Regions from separate parts of the Mesorhizobium sp. 128a genome, predicted to be linked through region 1. Evidence: predicted binding sites of a transcription regulator. Region 1 holds the regulator's gene; each other region holds the start of a gene.

Region 1 (5,165 bases):
TTGACGGTGTTGCCGCCAGGCGTGGTGAAGTCCTTGGCGCCGGCAATGTCGCCGGTCTTCTTGCCGTCGGCGAGCTGCGAGGCGATCTCGGCGGCGTTCTTGCCGAGTTCGCGCGCATCCTTCCACACCGACACGGTCTGCGTACCGAGCGCGATGCGGTTCAGCGCGGCATGGTCGCCGTCCTGGCCCGAGACCGGGACGGTTCCGGCCAGGCCCTGCGCCGTCAGCGCGGCGACGACGCCGCCGGCGGTACCGTCATTGGCCGCGACCACGGCATCGACCTTGTTGTCGTTGGCGGTCAGGAACTGTTCCATGTTCTTCTGGGCGTTGGCCGGCAGCCAGCCATCCGTGTAGGCCTCGCCGACATTCTTGACCTTGCCGGAATCGATGGCTTCCTTGAGCACTTCCATCGAGCCCGAGAACAGGAAATCGGCATTCGGGTCGGAACCCGAGCCCTTGATGAAGAGGTAGTTGCCTTCAGGCTTCGCCTTGAACACTTCGCGGGCCTGCATGCGGCCGACTTCCTTGTTGTCGAAGGTCAGGTAGAAGACGTCCTTGTTCTCGATCAGGCGATCATAGCCGACAACCGGGATGCCTTCGTCCAGCGCCTTCTGCACCGCCGGGCCGATAGCCGAGGCGTCCTGCGCCAGGATGATCAGCGAGTTGGCGCCCTGCGAGATCAGGCTTTCGACGTCGGTCAACTGCTTGCCGGGATTGGACTGCGCGTCGGCGGAAATGTACTTGTCGCCGGCCGCCTCGATCGCCGCCTTCATCGCCGCTTCGTCGGTCTTCCAGCGCTCTTCCTGGAAGTTCGACCACGACACGCCGATGACCTTGTCCTTCGCCTGCGCGACCGACACCAGCGTCAGCGACATGGCGACACCCGCCAGCATGGCGGCTGCAAATCTGTTCATGATAATCCTCCCTGCGCCGCGCGCGGCGCGACAAAACTGGCCCGAAGGCCGGCACACAGAAGCTCTATTTTTTCGAGCCTCGAAAAAATACTGATCCAACGGCGAGACGCTGTCAACATCGATTCTGATGGAATCTGATGGCCTCAGTGAATTTTTTCGAGACTCGCAATAAACAATGACAGGGCGGCCTGCTTCTGCCAATATTTGCTGGTGTCACCGACCGCCTTCACTATCATGAGGCGGGAGGAGGACCGGGAGGAAACAAGAAAGATGTCGGTTGGAATCCGCCACGACGATCTGCGCCGTCGCAACCGCGCGATGGTGATTTCGGCCGTGCGCCGGGCCGGCCAGCCGTCGCGCACCGAGATCGCGGCGACCACCGGCCTCAGCCATTCGACTATATCGGCAATCTCGTCCGACCTGATTGCGGAAGGCATCCTGGCCGAGAGCAAGGCAGGCGAGACCGGAGCGCTGAAACGCGGCCGGCCGCAAGTCGGCCTGGGCCTCAATCCGGAAGCGGCGGCGGTGATGACCGTGGTGCTGTCGCTTAATTTCCTTTCCGTCACCGTCATCGACTATGCCGGCCAGGTGGTCGCCGAGGAGCAGCGCCGGCTGGATACGTTGACCATGCCGCGCGACGAGCTGATCGGCGAATGCACGGCAATCGTGCGGCGGCGGCTCGAGGATCCCGACCTCGATGTCCAGAGCATCGCCCGCATTGCCATGGGCATCCAGGGCATCACCGATTCGCAGGCGCGCGCCATGCTGTGGTCGCCGATCACCCCGCTGACCGACATTGCCTTCGCTGACATACTGGAAGCAGAATTCGGCATTCCGGCCACCATGGAAAACGATTGCAACATGATGGCAGTGGCGCTGCAATGGCGCCAGCCTGAGCGCTACCGCGACGATTTCATCGCCATCCTGCTGTCGCACGGCATCGGCATGGGGCTGGTGTTGAAGGGCGAACTGTTCACCGGCACGCATTCGTCGGGCGGCGAGTTCGGCCACATGATCCATCGGCCCGGCGGCGCGCTGTGCCGTTGCGGGCGGCGCGGCTGCGTCGAGGCTTATGCCGGCAACTATGCCATCTGGCGCAGCGCCAAAATGATGAGCGAGGACGCCGAACCGGTCGATGTCGGCGACGCCGACATGCGGGCGCTCGCCGCACGGGCCCGCGAGACCGATGGCCCGGAGCGGGAAGCCTACCGCAAGGCCGGCGAGGCGCTCGGCTTCGGCCTCGGCAGCCTGTTCGCGCTGATCGATCCGGCACCGGTCGCCATGGTCGGCGTCAGCGCCGCCGCCTTCGATCTGATCGAACCGGCATTGCGCGAAGCGATTGCCCAGACCGCCGGCGGCCAGCACTCGAAGTCAATCTCCTTCGACACCGAGCCCAACGAGCTGCCGCTGATCCGCGAAGGCTGCGCCATGCGCGCGCTGACCTTTGTCGACCAGGAGATTTTCGCGCCGGGCGTGCAGGCGCGAGCGGGCGCTGGAAAGAGCGTTGCCTGATCAGTCTTCCCTGATCGCATACCCCGCACCACGGATGGTGCGGATCACATCCGGCATGCGGCCATTGTTGACCGCCTTGCGCAAGCGCCCGACATGCACGTCGACCGTGCGCTCGTCGATATAGATCGTCTCGCCCCAGACATTGTCGAGCAACTGGCTGCGCGAGAACACACGGCCGGGATGGCGCATCATGAATTCGAGCAGCCGGAACTCGGTCGGCCCCAGCCGTATCTCGCTCTTCTTGCGGTAGACGCGGTGCGACTCGCGGTCGAGCACGATGTCGCCGACCTTGAGCACGCTGGACAGCACTTCGGGCTTGGCGCGGCGCAGCAGCGCCTTCACCCGCGCCATGAACTCCGGCGTCGAGAACGGCTTGACCAGATAATCGTCGGCACCGGTGGAAAGGCCGCGCACGCGGTCGCTCTCTTCGCCGCGCGCGGTCAGCATGATGATCGGCAGCCGCTCGGTCTCGGGCCGCATCCTGAGCCGGCGGCACAGCTCGATGCCGGACACCGCCGGCACCATCCAGTCGAGCACCAAGAGATCCGGCACGTTTTCCTGCAGCCGGATTTCGGCCTCGTCGCCGCGTGTAACCACCTCGACCTGGTAGCCTTCGGATTCGAGGTTGTAGCGGAGCAGCACGCCCAGCGGCTCCTCATCCTCCACGACCATGATGCGTGGCGCAATCATCAGCAGTTCACCTTTATCAGGGCGATGTGGCCATCGCCGTTTCGTCCTGCTTCGGGCGATTGGCGGGCAATTGCTGGCCGGTCAGCACATAATACGCATTTTCGGCGATGTTGGTGACATGATCGCCGATGCGCTCCAGGTTCTTGGCGCAGAACAGGAGATGCGTGCAGGCCGTGATGTTGCGCGGGTCTTCCATCATGTAGGTCAAGAGCTCGCGGAACACCGAGGTGTATTTGACGTCGATGCGCTCGTCCTCATTCCTGAGTTTCGCCAGCGCTGCAGCATCGGCGGCAGCATATTCCTCGACAACGCCCTGCACCTGGATCAGCACCAGTTGCGCCATCGCGTCGATGGAGTGCGACAGGTCGCGCGGCGTGACGCTGAGGCCGACGGTGCCGACGCGCTTGGCGATGTTTTTGGCAAGGTCGCCGATGCGCTCGAGGTCGCCGGCCATGCGGATCGAGCCGACCACGGCGCGCAGATCGTTGGCCACCGGCTGGCGTTTAGCGATCAGCGTGATGGCGCGGTCGTCGAGCTCGCGCTGGCGCGCGTCCATGATGGCGTCGTCGGAAACGACGCGCTGCGCCAGCGCATTGTCCGAAGTGAGCAGCGCCTTGGTCGAGCCGCTGACCATCGAGCCGGCCAGATCGCCCATGTCGCGGATCAGCTTGCTGATCTGCCCCAGCTCTTCATCGAAGGAGGCGACGGTATGTTCACCCATGATCCTGGTCCTCGTGCCTGAAATTCAACCGCTGGACGGCTCAGCCGAAGCGGCCGGTAATGTAGTCCTGGGTGCGCTTGTCGTCGGGGTTGGTGAACATCTTGTCGGTGGCGCCCTCCTCGACCAGGTAGCCGAGATGGAACATCGCCGTGCGCTGCGACACGCGCGCCGCCTGCTGCATCGAGTGGGTGACGATGACGATCGTGTAGTTCTGGCGCAGTTCGTCGATCAGCTCCTCGACGCGGGCGGTGGCGATCGGGTCGAGCGCCGAGCAGGGCTCATCCATCAGGATCACTTCCGGCGACACGGCGATGGCGCGCGCGATGCACAGACGCTGCTGCTGACCGCCGGACAGGCCGGTGCCGGGCTCCTGCAGGCGGTCCTTGACCTCGTTCCAGATCGCCGCCTTCTTCAGGCTGGATTCGACGATCTGGTCCATGTCGGACTTGCGCTTGGCCAGCCCATGGATGCGCGGGCCGTAGGCAACGTTCTCGTAGATCGACTTCGGGAACGGATTGGGCTTCTGGAACACCATGCCGACACGGGCGCGCAGTTCGACGACGTCGATGCTCTTGTCGTAGATGTCGTCTTCGTCCAGCGTGATCTTGCCCGTCACCCGCGCCGAATCGATGGTGTCGTTCATGCGGTTGAGGCAGCGCAGGAAGGTCGACTTGCCGCAGCCGGACGGGCCGATCAGCGCCGTCACCTGGTTCTGTCGGACGTCGAGGTTGACATCGAACAGCGCCTGCTTCTCGCCGTAGAACACGCCGACCTTGTCGCCGCGCATCTTGATGACTTCGTTCGACTTGGCGTTCATTTTGTCGCCCACTGCGTTTTCAAGGGACTGTTCGGTCATGATGTTCATACCAAATTGCCTTTTTTCTACCAGCGCCGCTCGAACCGGCGCCGAAGCACGATCGCGGTGATGTTCATGGCCATGAGGAAGACGAGCAGGATGATGATGGCGCCGGACATGCGCTCGACAAAAGCGCGTTCGGCCTCGTTTGCCCACATGTAGATCTGCACCGGCAGCGCGGTCGCCGGATCGAAAGGCGTCTTCGGATAGTCGGCCACGAAGGCGACCATGCCGATCAGAAGCAGCGGCGCTGTCTCGCCGAGCGCACGCGCCAGCCCGATAATGGTGCCGGTGAGGATGCCGGGAGCGGCAAGCGGCAGTATGTGCTGGAACACCATCTGCATCTTCGAGGCGCCAAGGCCAAGCGCTGCCGAGCGGATCGACGGGGGCACCGCTGCAAGGGCGGCGCGCGTCGCGATGATGATGGTCGGCAGCGTCATCAGGGTCAGCACCAGGCCGCCGACGAAGGCGG
Region 2 (5,165 bases), on a different contig from region 1:
TGGCGAACACGTCGGCGGCGGTCTTGGCAATGGTGGCGCCGGCGGCGCGATAGGCATTGTCATCGGCGCCGATGCCGGCGCCGGCGCCGGTTTCGATCAGCACCTCATGGCCATGCGCAACATATTCGCGGACCGAGCCCGGCGTCATGCCGACGCGGTATTCGTGGTTCTTGATTTCCTTGGGGCAACCGACGCGCATCGTCTTCTCCTGATCCGGCCCTTGGGGCTCGTTCCCTGTATGAAGTCAGTGAACCACGAATCGTTGCGCAGGTGTTTGCGAATGCGCTTGCGTGGGATCGCCCGTTTCGATAATCGTTGCGCCAAATCGCATGATTTTCGCAGGAATCACGAAAAATGCCGCTCGACAGGATTGATATCGCCATTCTCGAGACTTTACAGAAGGATGGGCGCATACCCAATGCAGCGCTGGCCGAGCGGGTCGGGCTGTCGCAATCGGCCTGTTCTCGGCGCCTCGACAATCTGGAGAAATCCGGGACCATCCGCGGCTATCACGCCCGGCTTTCGAATGCCGCGCTCGGCCACCAGATGACGGCGATCGTGCATATATCGCTGTCGGGACAGTTCGAAAAGACGCTGTCGGATTTCGAGGCGGCGATCAAGCGCTGCCCGAATGTGCTGTCCTGCCACCTGATGTCGGGTGAATACGACTACATCCTGCGCATCGCGGCCAAGGACCTGGTCGACTATGAGCGCATCCACAAGGAATGGCTGTCGGCGATGCCGCATGTGACCAAGATCAATTCGTCGTTTGCCTTGCGCGAGATCGTCGATCGGACCGCCATGGGCATGAAGCCGGAACTGGCTTAACGCCAAAGGCAAATCCGGACGTCCTTCCCAATATAGCACGCGCCTTCGCGGCGAAGCTCTTCCCAACGTTCATCGCCGTGCGTTGCGCGAATGTCGGAGTTCGCATAGCCTGCCCAAAGATCACCGTCCTTGTAGACAACCGCCCAGTAATCTTCGGACATTTCATCAGCGCCACTGTGCGTATCCGGGTAGTCGATACCGGCAAAAACCTGCCGAGGCCCCTGGATATTAAAATCGCCGCCAGTCTCGATTTGATAGGAGCATCTTCCGGAGATGCGAGTCTGACCGTCAACAACGAGCAGGCAGCGGCCCCATTTGTAGCCGCCCGGTAAACGATGCTGTGGTTGCGCATGCAAAGGCGAGAACGAAAACGCAATTGCAAGGGCAGCCGCTAAAGTTCGTCCGATCATCGCGTCATCCGTTGTGAAGCAGCCAATCCAAAGAGTGACGGGACACTGTTGGATCCGCCCAGAGCGCCTGTCGAAACAGTGCTTCGCAGCGTGGTCTTCTGGAAGATTATATTATCGACCAAGTCGGATTTTTGTCACAGCGAAACAGAAATCCAGCCGGGGTTCATTTCCCAACAGGCTCTTAGGCCTCAGTCACCAGCCGATCCATCGGGATATCATGCGGTTGCGGGTAGATGGTGGTGATCCGCTGCAGCTCGTAGCCGACGCCGATGACCAATGGCTTGAACGGCATCGCGGCCAGCGTGCGGTCGAAAAAGCCGCCGCCATAGCCCAGGCGGTAGTTATTGGGATCGATGCCGACGATCGGCGAAATGACAATGTCGGGCAGCACCGGATCGCCTTTGGCGGGGATCGGGATGTTCCAGACGCCCTTTTCCAGCCGGTCGCCAGGGACGTAGGCGCGGAAGATCAGCGGCTGGGTCTTCTCGATGACGATGGGCAGGGCCGTGCGGCCACCGCGCTCGTTGATCGACGCCATCCATGACCGCAGGTCCGGCTCGCCACGAAACGGCCAATAGAGGCTGACCATACGGCCGGCGATATCGCCGATCACCGCGTCCAGGCCGTTGGCAATACGCTGCGACATGGTTGTGCGCGCATCGGCCGAAACCGCCAGTCGCGCCGTGATCAGCCGTTCGCGCTCGACCTTGCGCCAGCGCCTGACGTCGGTCCAGTCGGATAGCGGCACGCGAAATTCCGGGTCGAGTTCGTGCATGAAACAAGGCGGCGAGGCGTATAGCGCCGGGCCGTCGTGATCTTTGGCGTCGTCATCGTCGTTGGCCATGCCTCACTCCCGTGGTCCTGCGGTGTGAAGCTATACCCGTCTGAACCTGACAACGTAGGCATTCACGACATTGGAAGGCGAGTCTGGGGCAGCCTTGATGCATGGCTGTCCTGCGCCCCACGACATTGTTGCGGTGCACAAGAATCACTAAATACGGACGGTGAAAACGAGATGAGTGCGATGAACGAAACAAGCCATCATATCGTTGTCGTCGGTGCGGGATTCGGCGGTCTCGAACTCACCCGCTCACTGGCCGGTGCACCCGTGCGCATCACCATGATCGACAAGCGCAACCACCACCTTTTCCAGCCGCTGCTCTACCAGGTGGCGACCACATCGCTCGCAACCTCCGAGGTTGCTTGGCCGATCCGCCATCTCTTGCGCAATCGCAAGGATGTGACGACCCTTCTGGGCAACGTCATCGGCGTCGACCGTGCCGGCAAACGTGTAATGCTCGAGGACGGCAGTTCGATCGCCTACGACACTCTGGTGCTCGCCACCGGCGCCCGCCACGCCTATTTCGGCCATGACGAATGGGAGCCCTTTGCGCCTGGGCTGAAGACGCTTGAGGACGCCACCACCGTTCGCCGCCGCGTCCTGCTTGCCTTCGAGCAGGCCGAGCGAGAGACCGATCCGGCCACGCGCCAGGCGTTGCTGACGCTGGTCATCGTCGGCGGCGGCCCGACCGGGGTGGAGCTTGCCGGCACCATTGTCGAACTCGCGCATGAGACGCTGCGGGGCGAATTCCGCAACATCGACACGCGTGAGGCGCGCGTGGTGCTGGTCGAGGCCGGCGACCGGATCCTGGCCAATTTCGCGCCGGAACTGTCAGACTATGCCCGCAAGGCTCTGGAACGGCTGGGCGTAACGGTCGAACTCGGCCGCGCCGTTACGCGCCTCGATGCCGAAGGCGTTGTCTTTGGCGAGACGCATCTTCCGGCAAGGACGATCCTGTGGGCCGCTGGCGTCGCCGCTTCGCCCGCAGGAGAGTGGCTGGGAGCGCCGGTCGACCGGGTGGGCAGGGTGATGGTCGAGCCCGATCTTACCGTGCCGAACAATCCGGAGGTCTTCGTCATCGGCGACACTGCGCATGTGTTGCGGCCGGACGGCAAGCCGGTACCCGGCGTGGCGCCTTCCGCCAAGCAGGAAGGCAAGCATGTCGCGGCAACGATCAAAGCGCGGCTGGCCGGTGATAGCGCGTCGCGCCCTTTCCGCTACAAACATGCCGGCGACCTGGCGACGATCGGCAAATGGGCAGCCGCGATCGATTTCGGCTGGATCAAGCTGACCGGCTGGCTCGCCTGGTGGCTGTGGGGCGTGGCGCATATCTACTTCCTGATCGGCTTCCGCAACCGACTGTCGGTATCGCTTAGCTGGCTATGGATCTATTTCACCGGCCAGCGCAGCGCGCGGCTGATTACCCAGGGCGATGACGACAAGGGCTGAGAGCCCGTTTGGAAATTCTACTCCGGCGGCCATCTGGAGGCGTTTTCTGCGCTTCCGTTGCTCACGGACTTATGTCCGCTCCGCTACGGTTCTCGAAAACAACACCATATGACTCGCCGGAGCGAATTTCGAAACGGCCTCTGACGCCTTGCCTCCGGCCAAAGCAATTCATCCAGGCGTCACCTTTTGCTGATCGACTGACTTCACGGTGGACATGGCCGGGTTTCGGCGCGAAGCTTTCGCTCGGGGCTGGGATCTTGTCACGTCACTGGGAAGGAAACCAATGTCGCATCTCACCCACCCCGTCTCTCGTCGCGGTTTTCTTGCCGGTGCGGCCGCCAGCGGGGCGCTGATCATGCTGCATCCGTTCTCCGCCCGCGCTGAGGCCAATCAGGCGCATCTGAGGATCATGGAGACGACAGACATCCATGTGAATGTGCTGCCTTACGATTACTACGCCGACAAAGCGAACGACACGATGGGCCTGTCGCGGACGGCCTCGCTGATCGCGGCAGTGCGCAAGGAAGCCAGCAATGCGATGCTGATCGACAATGGCGACCTTTTGCAGGGCAACCCGATGGGCGACTACATCGCCTATGAGAAGGGGCTCAAGGACGGAGACCTGCATCCGATCGTGAAGGGCATGAACCTGCTCGGATATGAATGCTCGACGCTCGGCAATCACGAGTTCAATTACGGCCTGTCGTTCCTCGACAAGGTGCTGGCCGGGGCCAATTTTCCGTTCGTCTGCGCCAATCTGATCCGCGGCACCGAACTCGCCACCAACCCGCGCGACGACAAGCTCTATCTCAAGCCCTATGTCATCCTGGACAAGAAGATCAAGGACGGGTCGGGCGCCGAGCAGCCGATCAAGATCGGTATCATCGGCTTCGTGCCGCCGCAGATCATGGTCTGGGACCTGAAGAATCTGGAAGGCAATGTCCGGACGCGCGACATCGTCGAGGCGGCCAAGGCCTGGGTGCCGCAGATCAAGGAAGAGGGCGCCGACATCGTCATTGCGCTCTCGCATTCCGGCATCGACGTCAAGCAGGGCACCGGAATGGAGAACGCCTCGTTCTTCGTTGCCGGCGTCGACGGCATCGACGCGGTGTTCACCGGCCACCAGCATCTGGTCTTCCCCGGCAAGAAGGATTTTCAGGCGCTCGACGGTGTCGACACCGAAAAGGGCACGCTGCAAGGCAAGCCGGCGGTGATGGGCGGCTTCTGGGGATCGCATATGGGCCTGATCGACCTGCTTCTGGAACGCGACGGATCGAAATGGCGCGTGGTCTCGGCGACCTCGGAAGCACGGCCGATTTACGAGCGCGTCGACAAGGCGAACAAGCCGACTGTTGCCGACGACCAGCGCATCGTCGATGCGTTGAAGGCCGACCATGAGGCGACACTTGCCTATGTTCGCCGTCCGGTCGGCAAAACGTCGGCGCCGCTCTATTCCTATTTCGCGCTGGTGGCAGACGATCCGTCGGTGCAGATCGTCAATCAGGCGCAGAGCTGGTATCTCAAGGACATCTTGAAGAGCACGCGGTGGAAGGACGTGCCGCTCCTGTCGGCGGCAGCACCCTTCAAGGCCGGCGGGCGCAACGGCGCCGACTATTACACCGACGTGCCGGTTGGCG
Region 3 (5,165 bases), on a different contig from region 1:
GTCGCCGCCTTCGACGCCCTCGAAGCAGGCCTTGTCCTTCTTCGGCAGGTCGGTGAAGAAAGCGGTGAGCTTGGCGGTCATGTCGTCGCCGAGCGCGGTGCGCACGACCAGCGGGCCGTTCGGGATCAGGCCCGAGCGCCAGACTTCGACGAAGTCGTTGGGGTCGACGGCGCCCTTGGCGACTTCCTTGTGGAAGGTGCCGGAGGTGTAGCCATTCTTGAAGTCGCCGATGCCCGAGGAATCGTCCACCGCCACGTCGACCTTGCCGTCGCGGACGGCGAGAATGTTGTTCTCATGGCCGCCATTGAACTGGGTCGAAGCGAAGAAGGCCTCGTTCGAGGCGCCGGTGTCCTTCGGGATCTGGGTCAGCGGGATCAGATAGCCCGAGGTCGAATCCGGATCGGCGTAGCCGAGCTTCTTGCCCTTGGCCGACTTGATGTCGGTGATGCCGGAAGATTTGAGCGCCAGGCCGACCGAATAATAGCCGGTGGCACCGTCGGTCTGCTGGGTGGTGAGGATCGGGGTGACCGCCTTCGGGTCCTTGATATAAACGCTGGCGTAGCCGGAAGCGCCGAGCTCGGCGAAATCGAGCGTGCCGCCGAGCAGGCCCTGGATGACGCCGTCATAGTCGGCGGCCGGGAACAGCGACACTTTTTCAAAGCCGAATTCGGTCTTCAAATGGTCGGCCAGGCACTGGTAGTTGCGCAGCCGGTCGGTTTCGTTTTCGCCGCCAAGGATGCCGACGCGGAATTCCTTCATGTCGGCGGCATGAGCGGCACTGGTTGCCATGGCGAGCACCGAAACGGCGCTGAGAACCATCTTCCTGAACATTTGATATCTCTCCTGTAAGTTCCGGCCCCGCGCCGGCAGCGTTCTTGATCTTGACAGATGCCCTTGACGCGGGCTGGCGATCCCAGCCGCTCAGTAGCCCGGGAATGCGGGTTCGAGCGGGCTGGCGGATGCTTCGATCTTTTGCTTGTAGGCGATGCTGGTCGAGGTGATCGCCTCGGAGATTTCGGCGCCATTGCTGTCGGCGCCGTAGACCTGGCGCACCGCCTCGCGGTTGAGTTCCTCCGGCGGGCCGTCGAAGACGACCTTGCCGGCGGCCATGCCGATGATGCGGTTGCAATAGGTGCGGGCGGTGTCCAGCGTGTGCAGATTGGTGACGACGGTGATGCCTTCGCGCAGATTGATGTCCTGCAAAGAGTCCATCACGACCTTGGCGTTGAGCGGGTCGAGCGAAGCGATCGGCTCGTCGGCGAGCAGCACCTTGGGCTGCTGCATCATGGCGCGGGCAATGGCGACGCGCTGCTGCTGGCCGCCGGACAGCGTGCCGGCCGGCTGCAATGCGGTGCGGGCAATGTCGAGGCGTTCAAGCGCTGCGATCGCCTCGGCGCATTCGGCGCGGGTGAACATGCCGAGCAGGTTGGAGAAGGTCGAGCGATGGTTGAGCCGGCCGAGCAGAACATTGGTCAGCACATCGAGGCGCGGCACAAGATTGAACTGCTGGAAGATCATGGCGCAGTCGCGCTGCCAGCGCCGAAGCGGCGAGCCGCGCAGCCGGGAAACGTCGGCGCCGTCAAAAAAAATCGACCCCTGGCTGGGGTCGATGAGACGGTTGATCATGCGAAGAAGGGTGGACTTGCCGGCGCCGGAACGGCCGATGATGCCGACCATCTGGCCCTGCGGGATCGACAGGTCGATAGCGCTGACGGCGGTGTTCTTGCCAAATCGGCGGGAGACGCCGCGGATTTCGAGGGTTGCTGACATGGCGTAGCTTCCAGTCCAGTCGCAGTTTGAAGGTCTGTTAACCCTCGCTAGCGCAGCCGCATGAACCTGCGGTGTCGGATTGATGTCAGTTTTGTTACCACCCACAGGCCCGTCGGCGACGGGTGACTGGTGCGCAATGGTCAGCCCAGCACCAGCAGCTCCTCGAAATGCTTCATGTCCCTGAAGCTGCAGAATGCCGGGGCCTTGAGTTCGATCACCGGGGCCTGCCGGGAGAACCGAGCGAGACAGTCTGCGAACAGATCCTGCCATGCGGCCGCCCTGTCGTCGGCAAGACGGCGGATCTGGTAGGCAAAGGTGATGTGGAAGGCATAGCTGTCGTGATCGGGATGGCGATAGCCGAACGGCACCGACAGCGCGTCGCGCCATGCGCTCATGGCGCGCACGTCGTCATCGGTCGCACCGGCTACGGTGAGACCTGTCGGCACGACCTCGATCACTTTTATGTTGAACGGGGCGAGGCCCTCGAAGCCCTTCAGGCGTTCCAGATAGAGGCTGGTCATGTCGTCGATGCTGGTGTCGAGCGGCACATCCTGCGGCCAGTAGGGCAGCCGGCGGCGGTATTCGATGATGCCCTGGAACAGGGTCATGTGAAGGCTGGATATGGGCGTGAAGGCGAGGCGATCGGCGTCGGGCATGGCAAGCATGCGCTCGCGCACCTCGATGACCACCGCTTCGGACGGTGAGCCGTTCACGAGATGGCTGACGACCGTGTTGCCGGGTTCGGGCAGGAAATTGCCTGACGTGTCGTAGCGGGTGCCGAGATGCACCGGTGGTTTGGGGTTGGTTCCTTCGAAATAGCCGGCGAGCGAGGGTCTGATAGTTTGGGGCATTGCGATCTCCAAAGGGAACACCGCCTCCTGTCCGACTCCTGTGTCAGAGATGTGAATCGGGCTGGTCTTATGACGACAATGTGATGGGCTACGCGCCGTACTTGTCCAGGAAGGCTTCCGCCTCGAGCTCGCGGAAATCGTCAAGCGCGGCGCGCAGTCTTGCGTGGTCCCAATCCCACCAGGCAAGCGTCTGATAGCGTTCCGCGGTTCGGCGGTCGAAGCGCTCGCGGATCGGTTTTGCAGGCACGCCACCGACGATGGTGTAGGGCGCGACATCCTTCGACACGACCGCGCCGGCGCCGACCGCGGCGCCATCGCCGACGGTGACGCCGGGCAGGATGGTCGAGCCGTGGCCGAGCCAGGTGTCGTGGCCGATGGTGACGCGCTTGGCGCGGCGCTGGGCGAAGAATTCGCTCTCGTGCTCGGCGTCGTCCCAATAGTCGGAGGCGCGGTAGGTGAAGTGATGCAGCGTCGGCCGCCATGTCGGGTGGTTGGTGGCGTTGATGCGCACGGCGGCTGCGATGTTGGAGAACTTGCCGATGGTTGCGCACCAGACGGCGCAATCCTGCATCATGTAGGAATAGTCGCCGAGAATGCTCTCCGAGACCCGGCTGCGGTCGGCGATCTCGGTCCAGCGGCCGAGCGTCGAATTCTCGACCTCCGCCGTCGGATGGATCAGCGGCGTTTCCGACAGTTTTCTCGTCATGCCGCGATTTTTCCCGGAGCGAAAGCGGTGACGTCGATGATGCGGTCGGCAACCGCCTCGCGCACATCGTGGTCATGGAAGATGCCGAGCAGGGCGACATCAGCCGCCTTCTTGGTGGCGATGAGTTCGATCACCACGTCGCGGTTGGTGGCATCGAGCGATGCGGTCGGCTCGTCGAGCAGCAGGATCGGGTGCTCGGTGATGAAGCCGCGCGCGATGTTGACGCGCTGCTGCTCGCCGCCGGAGAAGGTCGCCGGCGGCAGCGCCCAGAGTTTTTCCGGCAGGTTGAGCTGCGCCAGCAAGGCGCGTGCCTTGGCTCTGGCTGCCTCGCGCTCCGCTCCGCGCTCGACCAATGGTTCGGCGACGACATCGAGGGCCGAAACGCGCGGCACGGTGCGCAGGAACTGGCTGACATAGCCGATCGTTTGCCGGCGCACGGCAAGCACCGTGCGCGGACTGGCGTTGGCGAGATCGATCAGTCCGTCCTCGTGCTGGACGATGATCTGGCCCTCGTCGACGGCATAATTGCCGTAGAGCATCTTGAGGATCGAGCTCTTGCCGGCGCCGGACGGGCCGCCGAGCACGGTGCATTCGCCCGCCTTGATCGAGAAGGAGACACCGGCGACGACAGGCAACTTAATGCCGTCGCGCAGATGCATGGTGAAGCTCTTGGCGACGTCGGAAACAACGAGGGGCGTCGGCATGGTCACACCTGTAGAATGGAAGAAACGAGAAGCTGCGTGTAAGGCGCACGCGGGTCGTCGAGGACGCGGTCGGTGAGACCGCTTTCGACCACGCGGCCGTCCTTCATCACCATCATGCGCTGCGACAGAAGGCGTGCCACGGCAAGGTCGTGGGTGACGACGATCGCGGCGAGACCAAGATCGGTGACCAGACCGCGCAACAGGTCAAGCAGGCGTGCCTGCACCGAGACGTCGAGGCCGCCGGTCGGCTCGTCCATGAACACCAGCCGCGGGCCGGTGACGAGGTTGCGGGCGATCTGCAGGCGCTGGCGCATGCCGCCGGAAAAGGCGCGCGGCTCGTCGTCGATGCGGTCCTCGTCGATCTCGACGCGCGACAGCCAGTCGACGGCGGTGGCGCGGATTTTTCCATAGTGGCGATCGCCGACCGCCATCAGCCGCTCGCCGACATTGGCGCCGGCCGATACCGTCATGCGCAGGCCGTCGGCCGGGTTCTGGTGGACGAACCCCCAGTCGGTGCGCATCAGGAAGCGGCGCTCGGCCTCGCTCATCCGGTAGAGCTCGCGGTACTGACAGTCGCGCATGCGGTAGCTGGCGGTGCCGGAGGAAGGCAAGAGCCGTGTCGACAGGCAGTTGAGCAGCGTCGTCTTGCCGGAGCCGGACTCGCCGACGACAGCCAGGACTTCGCCTGGCCAAAGATCGAAGGTAACGTTCTCGCAGCCGACGCGCGAGCCGTAGAATTTGGACAGCGCCGAGACGCGCAGCAGCGGTTCGTCGGTCATTGCGCCGGCTCCAATTTTTCCGGGGTAGAATGGGTTTCCGAGATTTCCGGGGCAAGATGGCCGCGATGGCCGCCTTCGCGCCGCTTCTCGCAATGATCGGTGTCGGAGCAGACGAACATGTGGCCGCCATGGTCGTCGAGGATGACTTCGTCGAGATAGACATTCTCGGCCGCGCACAGCGCGCAGGGCTGGTCGAAGGTCTGCACCTCGAACGGATGATCCTCGAAGTCGAGGCTGACGACATCGGTGAAGGGCGGCACGGCATAGATGCGCTTTTCGCGACCGGCGCCGAACAATTGCAAGGCCGGCGAGCGGTGCATTTTGGGATTGTCGAATTTCGGCGTCGGCGAGGGGT

Evidence for each region. The regulator PhoB, encoded in region 1, activates phosphate uptake and scavenging genes when phosphate is short. The targets are predictions, from matches to a motif close to TGTCATNNANCTGTCAT.
Region 2: a site for PhoB is predicted at 3,695-3,711, ahead of ACWTU9_RS12570 (bifunctional 2',3'-cyclic-nucleotide 2'-phosphodiesterase/3'-nucleotidase). Genes of this name have one in related genera too.
Region 3: a site for PhoB is predicted at 1,842-1,858, ahead of phnC (phosphonate ABC transporter ATP-binding protein). Genes of this name have one in related genera too.

Annotation. Positions count from the first base shown of each region.
Region 1 is NZ_JBSPKY010000002.1:225,031-230,195, forward strand. It holds gene xylF (D-xylose ABC transporter substrate-binding protein) at 1-914, opposite strand, end outside; gene ACWTU9_RS04750 (ROK family protein) at 1,185-2,426, shown strand; gene phoB (phosphate regulon transcriptional regulator PhoB) at 2,427-3,116, opposite strand; gene phoU (phosphate signaling complex protein PhoU) at 3,133-3,837, opposite strand; gene pstB (phosphate ABC transporter ATP-binding protein PstB) at 3,878-4,702, opposite strand; gene pstA (phosphate ABC transporter permease PstA) at 4,720-5,165, opposite strand, start outside.
Region 2 is NZ_JBSPKY010000006.1:48,499-53,663, forward strand. It holds gene ald (alanine dehydrogenase) at 1-199, opposite strand, end outside; gene ACWTU9_RS12550 (Lrp/AsnC family transcriptional regulator) at 355-828, shown strand; gene ACWTU9_RS12555 (hypothetical protein) at 825-1,238, opposite strand; gene ACWTU9_RS12560 (5-formyltetrahydrofolate cyclo-ligase) at 1,420-2,082, opposite strand; gene ACWTU9_RS12565 (NAD(P)/FAD-dependent oxidoreductase) at 2,263-3,528, shown strand; gene ACWTU9_RS12570 (bifunctional 2',3'-cyclic-nucleotide 2'-phosphodiesterase/3'-nucleotidase) at 3,812-5,165, shown strand, end outside.
Region 3 is NZ_JBSPKY010000003.1:103,807-108,971, forward strand. It holds gene phnD (phosphonate ABC transporter substrate-binding protein) at 1-831, opposite strand, end outside; gene phnC (phosphonate ABC transporter ATP-binding protein) at 922-1,770, opposite strand; gene ACWTU9_RS06780 (DUF1868 domain-containing protein) at 1,911-2,621, opposite strand; gene ACWTU9_RS06785 (DapH/DapD/GlmU-related protein) at 2,710-3,327, opposite strand; gene phnL (phosphonate C-P lyase system protein PhnL) at 3,324-4,031, opposite strand; gene phnK (phosphonate C-P lyase system protein PhnK) at 4,034-4,810, opposite strand; gene ACWTU9_RS06800 (alpha-D-ribose 1-methylphosphonate 5-phosphate C-P-lyase PhnJ) at 4,807-5,165, opposite strand, start outside.